3 regions of the Vibrio splendidus genome follow, and region 1 is predicted to be linked to each of the others. Evidence: predicted binding sites of a transcription regulator. Region 1 holds the regulator's gene; each other region holds the start of a gene.
The links. Region 1 encodes CRP, which controls carbon source genes, mostly activating them, when cyclic AMP is high. Its sites were predicted from a motif close to TGTGANNNNNNTCACA; they were not measured.
Positions count from the first base shown of each region.

Region 2: OCU90_RS22780 (glycogen/starch/alpha-glucan phosphorylase) is a predicted target of CRP. The motif match lies at 1,513-1,528, and genes of this name have one in related genera.
Region 3: deoD (purine-nucleoside phosphorylase) is a predicted target of CRP. The motif match lies at 2,013-2,028, and genes of this name have one in related genera.

Region 1 covers NZ_AP025508.1:3,543,556-3,546,844, reverse strand. Annotated here, with positions in the region: gene OCU90_RS15965 (DUF1338 domain-containing protein) at 192-983, shown strand; gene crp (cAMP-activated global transcriptional regulator CRP) at 1,167-1,799, opposite strand; gene OCU90_RS15955 (phosphoribulokinase) at 2,039-2,908, opposite strand; gene OCU90_RS15950 (YheU family protein) at 2,986-3,198, opposite strand.
Region 2 covers NZ_AP025509.1:1,258,270-1,261,558, forward strand. Annotated here, with positions in the region: gene OCU90_RS22780 (glycogen/starch/alpha-glucan phosphorylase) at 1-1,333, opposite strand, end outside; gene malT (HTH-type transcriptional regulator MalT) at 1,902-3,289, shown strand, end outside.
Region 3 covers NZ_AP025509.1:1,238,604-1,241,892, reverse strand. Annotated here, with positions in the region: gene OCU90_RS22720 (hypothetical protein) at 1-1,104, opposite strand, end outside; gene deoD (purine-nucleoside phosphorylase) at 1,186-1,896, opposite strand; gene OCU90_RS22710 (L,D-transpeptidase family protein) at 2,244-3,289, shown strand, end outside.

The DNA.
Region 1 (3,289 bases):
CTCATGCGTTAAGCTTGAAATAGGGAAGTGGTGTTATCGCTTCCCTTTTCCATCACGTCCGACACCTAGATTGGGCGGTCGATAATAATAGAACAAGTATGTCACAGGCTGATGGCTGCTGACTCTGTGTCCAGCCTCTCCCTCTCTAATCCAAATTACTAGCTTGCTAGAACCTCTGACAAGGAGTCACCATGACGCCCGATCTACTCTTTAAATCACTATGGGACGATTACATTCACAGGCTTTGCCCATCGGCTGAGAAAGTTCATCATCTGCTGAAAGAAGACGAAGCCCTGATTAATGATCATATTGCACTGCGAACTTTCAATGTTGCACCACTGGGCATTGAAACACTGGCTAAGCCTTTCCTTGAATTAGGCTACAAGGCTTGTGGCGACTACTTGTTTGAGAGCAAGAAGTTAGTGGCTAAGCACTACGAGCACCCAGACCCAAACCAACCGAAGGTGTTCATTAGTGAGTTGAAGGTAGAAGAGTGTTCAAGTGACTTACAACAGATCGTTGCGAAGTTGGTTGAGCAAGTAGACGCAAGTAAACTTCAAGGTCATGAGTTCTTGTTTGGTGGTCGCCTTTGGGATCTGAGCTTCGCGGATTTCCAAGTTCTAGCAAAAGAGAGTGAATACGCGTCTTGGCTAGCGGCTCATGGTTACGGTGCAAACCACTTTACGGTGAGTGTGAACCAGCTTAATGAGTTCGATGAAGTACAGACTGTGAATGACTATTTGAGTGATTCAGGTTTCACTATCAATGCATCTGGCGGTCAGGTTAAAGGCTCTCCAGAGGTCTTATTAGAGCAATCATCTACAATGGCAGACAAAGTCCCAGTTTCATTTGTTGAAGGCAACGAGGTGATTCCTGGTGGCTTCTACGAGTTCGCTAAGCGTTATGCGATGGCGAATGGTGAGCTTTATACAGGATTTGTTGCAGCATCGGCTGACAAGATCTTTGAGAGCACCAACGGTTAAAGAAAGATATGAGCACGGGCTTTACCCTAAAGATGCGAGTACGCTTCGCTTCGAGGAAGTTTACAAATAGGATTCAGTGAGTTCTTCTCGTATCTCGCATCTGCTCTCTAGATCTTTAGAAAACAAAAAAGCCACCAAATTTGCATTTGGTGGCTTTCAAATTTTTGGCTCAGTTAATCGAGATTAACGAGTGCCGTATACCACGATAGTTTTACCGTGTGCAGAAATTAGGTTCTGCTCTTCTAGCATCTTCAAGATACGACCTACTGTCTCACGAGAACAACCAACGATCTGGCCAATCTCTTGACGAGTGATCTTGATTTGCATGCCGTCAGGGTGAGTCATTGCATCTGGCTGTTTCGCTAGGTTAAGTAGCGTTTGAGCGATACGACCTGTTACGTCAAGGAACGCTAAGTCACCAACCTTTTGGCTAGTTACTTGTAGACGATTTGCCATTTGCGCTGAAAGGCGCATTAGGATATCTGGGTTCACTTGGATAAGTTGACGGAATTTCTTGAAAGAAATTTCAGCTACTTCACAAGGAGATTTTGCACGAACCCATGCAGTACGCTCTTGGTCTTCTTCGAAGAGGCCAAGTTCACCAATGAAGTCACCTTGGTTTAGGTAAGAAAGAATCATTTCCTTACCTTCTTCGTCTTTGATAAGAACTGCCACAGAACCTTTAACGATGTAGTACAAGGTTTCTGCCTTTTCACCAGCATGAATCAAAGTACTTTTTGAAGGGTACTTATGAATATGACAGTGTGAAAGGAACCACTCTAATGTTGGATCGGTTTGGGGTTTACCTAGAACCATAATATCTTACTTCCTCTGCAGGGTATGCTTGCCGCTTTCCGTATTTTAGCTAAGCCTGGATTGACTTGTAGGATAAGAGCACTCGTTGAGCGCTGCAAGCTATCTTGTGTTTCGTTTAAGAATAGTATCCTTTTTCAGGTACTATTTCTTGATTTTAATCGTGACCAAGCTACGATTTTTTACGCAAAATTGTGCACATGATCACGGTATGAAAAGTAATCAACCAGAATGGCGTATTGTTAACCTATTTTTCCGGTTTCGATGAGCTGTTGTAGGATGGGCCGTACAATGAGCTCCATAGCAAAACTCATCTTGCCGCCTGGCACTACAAGCGTGTTGTGGCGTGACATAAATGAGCCATCTATCATAGCCAGAAGGTAGGGGAAATCTACGTTTTTGATGCCACGCAAACGTATAACCACGAAGCTTTCGTCTAAACTTGGAATCCCTTTAGCGTTCAGTGGATTCGATGTATCTACGGTTGGGACACGCTGAAAGTTGATATGAGTGCGCGAAAACTGCGGGGTAATGTAGTTAAGATAATCATCCATTGAGCGAACAATAGAATCCATTACTGCTTCGCGTGAGTGCCCACGATCGCGTGTGTCACGAACGAATTTTTGGATCCACTCAAGGTTGACGATTGGCACCATGCCGATCAGCAAGTCGACGTGCTGTGAGACATTGATGTCGCCATCTACCACGCCACCATGAAGACCTTCGTAGAACATCACATCGGAATTTTCTGGGATCTCTTGCCATGGCGTAAAGGTGCCCGGCATTTGATTGTAAGGCACGGCTTCATCGAAGGTATGTAGGTAACTACGGACTTTACCCGTGCCTTCATTACCGTATTGACGGAAGAACTCTTCTAATGCGCCAAAATCATTGGCTTGTGGACCAAAGTAGCTGATGTGCTTACCTTGCTCGCGAGCCTTACGGATCTCGACATCCATCTCTGGTCGAGTGAAGCGATGGAAACTATCCCCTTCAACCCAAGCGGCCTTCACGTCCATCATATTGAACATTTTTCGGAAGGCTTCTGAGGTAGTGGTGGTGCCGGCTCCTGATGAACCCGTCACCGCAATAATTGGATGTTTAGCGGACATGACAACCCTTGTCTTTTGAGTAACTTACTTGTTAGCAATCGTTTACCACTATAACACGGCTCCTTTATGAGCGCAGCCTAGAAGCGTTTTGTGACTTGAATATCAACGGTTTCATGCAGCTCAGAAAACACGATGCTGACTTCCTTTGAGGCTAATTGATGTTTCACTTGATCAATCTTGTTTTGCAGTGAAACCTCTACGTCGCCGTAGTCTGTGCCTTCACGCAGCACGAATTCTTTAATGAGGTTTTCCAGTGTTTCTGGCGCAATGTCTTGCCATGGGATGATCATAAATACTTCTCTCTTTTATGTTCATAAATAGGTTTATTGATGTGTTGATTACTGTGTTTAGTGACGTCTACTACTCAGTCCTTAAAAAAGG
Region 2 (3,289 bases), on a different replicon from region 1:
GAGAGTGAAGCGCAGCTACACCGTTTACTTTGTAAGAGCCAATCACACATAGGTTTGCCATGCGAACCATGCGGTGGAAACCTTCTTGGATGATAGAAAGCTTCGCTTGCTTCTCACCGTCACCAGGCCACATCTTGCGAACTTCTTGCATGAAGCGGTGGTTGATTTCAAAAATGATTTCCATGTGACGTGGAAGAAGGCGGTTGATCAAAGATTCAGACCAAGTCTCTAATGCTTCTGGAAGTAGTGTGTGGTTCGTGTATGCGAACGTATGAGCACTGATTTCCCAAGCTTGGTCCCAAGTTAAACCTTTTTCATCGATCAGGATGCGCATCAATTCAGGGATAGCGATAGTTGGGTGCGTATCGTTCAGTTGAATCGTTTCTTGCTTAGGCAGATCTTCTAGAGAGAAACCTGCTGCTTCGTGACGACGTAGAATATCGCGAACAGACGCTGCTGAGTGGAAGTACTGCTGCATTAGACGCAGTGTCTTACCTTTCTCGTGGTTGTCGTTCGGGTAAAGTACTTTAGTAATGTTACCCGCATCGATTAGCGAGTGTTGCGCTTCGAAGTAGTCACCGTTGTTAAAGCTTGCTAGTGAGAATGGTGCGATTGCCTGACATTCCCAAAGGCGCAGTGGGTAAACCGTGTTTGACTCGTAACCTACGATAGGTAGATCCCAAGGCATTGCTTTCACTTCCATACCCGGAACCCAAGTACGAACTTCTTTACCGTCGATGTATTCAACTTCTACATGACCATAAAAACCAATGTGTTGTGCTAGTTCTGGACGAGCCACTTCCCATGGGTAACCTTCAACACCACGCCATGCGTCAGGTGCTTCTTGTTGACGACCGTCTTGGAAAGACTGTTTGAATAGACCGTATTCGTAGTGAAGACCGTAGCCCACTGTTGGATATTCTTGAGCGGCACAAGAATCCATGAAACAAGCGGCTAGACGACCAAGACCACCATTACCTAGTGATGGGTCGCGTTCTTCTTCTAGAAGATCAGTTAGGTTTTGACCTAGCTCTTCCATTGCATGAGTGATCTGTTCATACAGACCCATGCTGATCAGGTTATTACCGGTTAAACGACCAATCAAAAACTCTAATGAAAGGTAGTTAACGCTCTTCGCGTTCTTAATTTTTTCGTCATTTTCAGTTTCTAACAGATCAAATGTTGTGAGTTCTGCTAGCGCACGCCCCATTGCTAGGTACCATGCGCGGCTATCTGCGTTTTCAATCGTTGTTGCGTAGGTTGCAGATAAATGCTTTTTAACGCTTTCTTGGAACGACACTTTATCGAAAGTTTTTTGCTGAGTTGGTTTCATTTCAGAAATCTCGCTTTTAATAGTTCTAATTCATCTGTGACATATCGTGCATGGTCACCATTAACTAAACATCCTCCCGCTAACGCGACAAACTAGGAGTAGATGGGAGGGCGTAGGGGGCGTACCGACATAGGGTTAGTGATCTGACTCTCATGTTCTGACTTCGAACAAAAACTTGGAGTGACTAAGATCACAAGCTCCCGTTCGATAACTTACCTTCAACTGATGTGACTTTTATTTAACCGGATTAAAGTCATTATCAAATTTGATATTCAGATCACGAAAATAATTTCGTCCTCTCATCTTTTGCATAGATTCGCGTGTTGGAATGAAGGAAGTCACATTCACAAACCAACCCGCTATGTGAGCAAAGTCTCAAATAAAGGGCGTAGAAGCCTAAAAACATGCAGGAGTGCAAGGTTTCTGAGGAGGATCATAGTCGGTGCCGTTTTGCTTCACGTAATATGATTGAAGACTTAAGTAATTAGGCTGATGTCATTCGATTACACTCAACGATAGATTGAGGTAATCCAGAACATAAGCCACGGAATAGGTGAAAAACTTCGACATGTGGATCCCTTCGAAACTGACTCGTCCCGGCCGCTTACATAATGCAATCCTACGACCTAGGGTTCTCGATCTGCTCCAACACGCAGATTGCTATAAGCTTGTATTATTCCGCTCTCCAGCGGGGTACGGCAAAACCACAATGGCAGCACAATGGCTGGTAGATAAACCCAATGTGGGTTGGTACAGCATTGATGACAGTGACAACGATGCTTTTCGCTTTATCAACTACCTAATGCAATCACTCAATAAAGCAACTCAAAATGCCTGCCCTAATGCCCAAAAGCTGGCAGAAAAACGACAGTTTTCATCGTTGCATTCTTTGTTAAGTGAAGTGTTTGCTGAGATGTCTGAATTCCACCAAGAATGTTTCCTTGTGCTGGATGACTACCACTTAGTTAATAACGATGACATTCACGAGGCGATGCGCTTTTTCCTCAAGCACATGCCTGACAACCTGACGCTTGTTGTGACTAGCCGTGGCACTCCACCACTTGGCACGGCAAACCTTCGCGTTCGTGATTTGATGATTGAGATTGGCAACGATTCGCTGGCTTTCGATACTGAAGAGACGACGCGCTTCTTCAACCAACGTGTCGCCGATGGCGTAGATGACACGACCGCTGGCAGTATCTGTACTTATGTTGAGGGATGGCCTTCGGCGTTACAGCTTATTGCCCTTCAAGCTCAGCATCAAAAACGTACGCTTGCGCAATCGGCAGAGTCTTTCTCTCACTTTAACCATGCCCACCTTTGGGATTACTTGGTTGAAGAAGTATTCGATCTACTGGATAAAGAAACCCGACAGTTCTTGATGCAGTGTTCAGTACTTGATCATTTCAATGACGAATTAGTCTGCGCGCTTACACAGCGTGAAGACGCACTGGGTATGATCGAATCACTCAACCGTTTTGGTTTGTTCATCTACCCGCTTGAGGGTGAAAAGAACTGGTATCGCTTCCATAACTTGTTTGGTGAATTCCTCGCACATGAGCGCCAAGCTCGAATTCCGCAACAAGAAGCCGAGTTGCACCGAAGTGCCGCGAAAGCGTGGATCAAACAGAAAACGCCTCATCAAGCACTGCGACACGCGCAGCGCGCTGAAGACCCAGAGCTGATCATCCAAATCCTGACTGAACACGGTTGGCCGATGTTCAACCAAGGTGAGCTTTCATCATTAGAGATGGCGATCAAGCAACTGACTACGGATCAACTATACAGTGAGCCGAAGCTATCAATGCTGCGCGCTTGGCTTGCACAAAGTCAGCACCGCTATGATCAAGTGGGGACTTTGTTGGAAGAGGCTGAGACTCAATATCAAGCTCGAAACATTGAACTTGATACTCAGCAGCAAGGCCAATACAACGCCTTGCGCGCCCAAGTTGCCAT
Region 3 (3,289 bases), on a different replicon from region 1:
GTCTTGCCAGCCGGGATCTTCCTCTACATACATAAGGTCAATATTTTGACTCTGAATGCGCGGCAAACATACACTTAAAGCGGCAGATCTTAGTAATGGATCTTGTGGCATATAGATAGCGACATGCTTGTCTTCATTACACATATCAAGCACATGTAAGAAGTGAGCATAAGAGGTATAAGGCGGTCGAATCAGCGCGCCTTTTGAAGGGTAGCTAAATGTTGTGAGGTTACCCATAGGATCCTCAACGTTACCTCTCGCTAGAATCACTTGGTACTGCTGTTCAATACGCTCTTTCAACTTGTCAGATGGCTGAGGTTGTTCGAGGTTCGCTTCTGATGAGTGATCTTTGGATACAAAACGCGCAACGTCATCGTAAGGATTGTGATCAACATTCCCTGAAGGCTCTTCATTTTGAGAGTAGTTAACGTGTTGGCAAAGGATGTAGCCAGAATGCGCTTCGCCAGTCGCTATCCAAACCACACCGTTGTTACTTTGTGGCTGTAGACGCTGGTAGTGAGATGCGAACTCGTAATCTTTCGCATGGTTAACCCATCGTGCATCGATCATCGCTAATTTACGACGACAACGGCTCGCGATATGGTCAACATGATCATAGAAAGTCTTTGGATTGATCTCTAATTTTCTACAGATTTCACGTACGGAATAACCCATGAACAATAAGCCCATGAGGTTTTCTTGAAACTGAAGTTTTTTATTGGATCCAGACCACTTGTCAACGAAGGTTGACTGGCAGTCTTTACATCGATAACGCTGCCTGTCGCCACTGTAGCCGAAGGCATGGTAAAGATGTTTGTGGGTATGAACCGATAAGCCGAAGTTATCGCAATCATCATTACGACAAGCAGGGAGCCCATCGCTGTGAAGTTGTCTTAGGCGATGAAGTTCGCTTAACACTTCACGATTGTTAAGTAAGGGGGGGAAAGCTCCACATTCACGACAAACCATCGCCGGACGCTTAGGGTTTGCGTGTTGCAAAACATACCGTTTTGCATCGCTCAAGCCAAAGTTGTCACACGCCAATGTTTTACAAAAGTTGAGTTGCAAACCATCCGCATCTTTTGGCAGCTTGTCGTTAGACACGATCTCCCCCTCGGGATTATTTGAGCAGCCAAGTAAGCTTGGCTGCGGGGTAACGCTTTTCAATGTATCTTATTCAAGTCGTTAGATGTTGATTGCAGTCTCTAGAGCAACTTTCATCATGTCGTTGAAAGATTTTTGACGATCTTCAGAGCTTAATTTCTCACCACGGATGATGTGGTCAGACACTGTTAGGATGGTTAGTGCTTTAGCACCAAGATCCGCAGCAACACCGTAGATACCTGCCGCTTCCATATCAACACCAAGGATGCCTAGCTTTTCCATTTTTTCGAAAAGGTCAGCTTCTGGAGTGTAGAAAAGGTCTGCAGAGAATACGTTACCAACTTTAACTGGAACTTCTTGTGCACGTGCTTGGTTTACTGCTTCTTCTAGAAGACCGAAATCAGCGATTGCAGCGAAGTCGTGATTGTTGAAACGAATACGGTTTACTTTTGAGTCTGTAGAAGCACCCATACCGATAACAACGTCCATCAGTTTAACGTCGTCACGTACCGCACCACAGCTACCTACGCGAATAACGTTTTTCACGCCGTATTCAGCGATAAGCTCGTGTACGTAGATGCAGCATGATGGGATACCCATACCGTGGCCCATTACAGAAACTTTCTTACCTTTGTAAGTGCCTGTGTAACCAAACATGTTGCGAACGTCACAAACTTGCTTCACGTCATCAAGGAATGTTTCTGCAATGTATTTTGCGCGAAGCGGGTCGCCCGGCATAAGTACTGTTTCTGCGAAATCACCAGCTTGAGCATTAATATGAGGTGTAGCCATGGTCGTTCTCCAAAGTTTAAACGGTAATGATAGGAACAGGATTTAATCAATTACCGATTCTGTTGAATTGAATTCGTTTTGTTGAGGCAATATTAGCGAGTTAAAACGAGGCTCCATGAGACTTTAGTCACAAAACCGCTTTGCCATTATAGTTTTATTAATATTGATAACCAAATATGTTGAAAGCGTAAAGGCAATCGATTTTGTATGGGTAAATTGCTCGATATTTAAAGATAAAGCTCGAAATTTAAATCTGTTGCATATTGCCTTGGAGACAACAATACGTTGTAGAGACGTTTGATCAGCGATAATCTAAACTTTGATAAAGAGACAAACCAAGGAATTGTATGTCGTATTGCGCTAACTCGACGCCTTCGCACTCGATGAAAACACAGTTACAGACGAAAACAAGGTTACATAAGCTAGTGTTGGTCGCTGTTAAATCCACATTGATTGCTGTTAAGTCCACATTGATTACTGTTAAGTCCGCATTGATTACAGCTAGAACGACTTTGTTTGCTGTGAGAACTGCTTTACTTGCTCGGGTAATCATTTTGCTTGCTGGCGCGATGACTTCGTCGTGGGTGTCTGCTGCAACTTTTGAGTTGCCACCAACAGAAAGCCGTATCGTGGGCAGAATACAGCAACACGAAGTTGCGGCGGGTGAAACCTTGGCGATCATTGCAAAGCAATACGATATTGGCTTTCTCTCTTTAATGGCGGCAAACAAAGGGGTCGATCCTTTTCTTCCTGCTGAAGGCTATGTGTTAAGCATTCCTAGCCGTTTGATTCTGCCGGATACTCCGAGAAAAGGCATTGTGATTAACCTTGCAGAGTTGAGGTTGTACTACTTTGAGCCTGAGAAAAATCAGGTGCATGTCTTCCCTGTCGGTATTGGACGAGTAGGGCGTGATACTCCCGAAATGATCACTAAGATAAGCCAAAAACGTCCAAACCCGACTTGGACTCCTCCAAACTCAATTCGCAAAGAGTACTTAGAAAAAGGGATTGAGCTACCAAGAGTGGTTCCCGCTGGGCCTGAAAATCCTTTAGGTGAATATGCACTGCGACTTGCTTATGGTGCTGGTGATTATCTGATACATGGTACTAATAAGGATTTCGGGATAGGTTTGAGAGTCAGTTCTGGGTGTATCCGTATGGAACCTAAAGATATTGAGTGGCTTTTTGAACAGGTGAGTCGTGGTGAACAAGTCACAATAATCGATGAGCCTATTAAGGTGTCTTTAGAGCCGGATAGAAGTGTATTTGTTGAGGCTCACGAACCTTTGACGCGAAGTGATGGCTCTAAGAAATTACTGCAAATCCCTGTTGAACTAAAATGGTGGCTTGAAGACGCTGATCTTCCTAATTCAAAAGCCAAAGCCGTCATCTT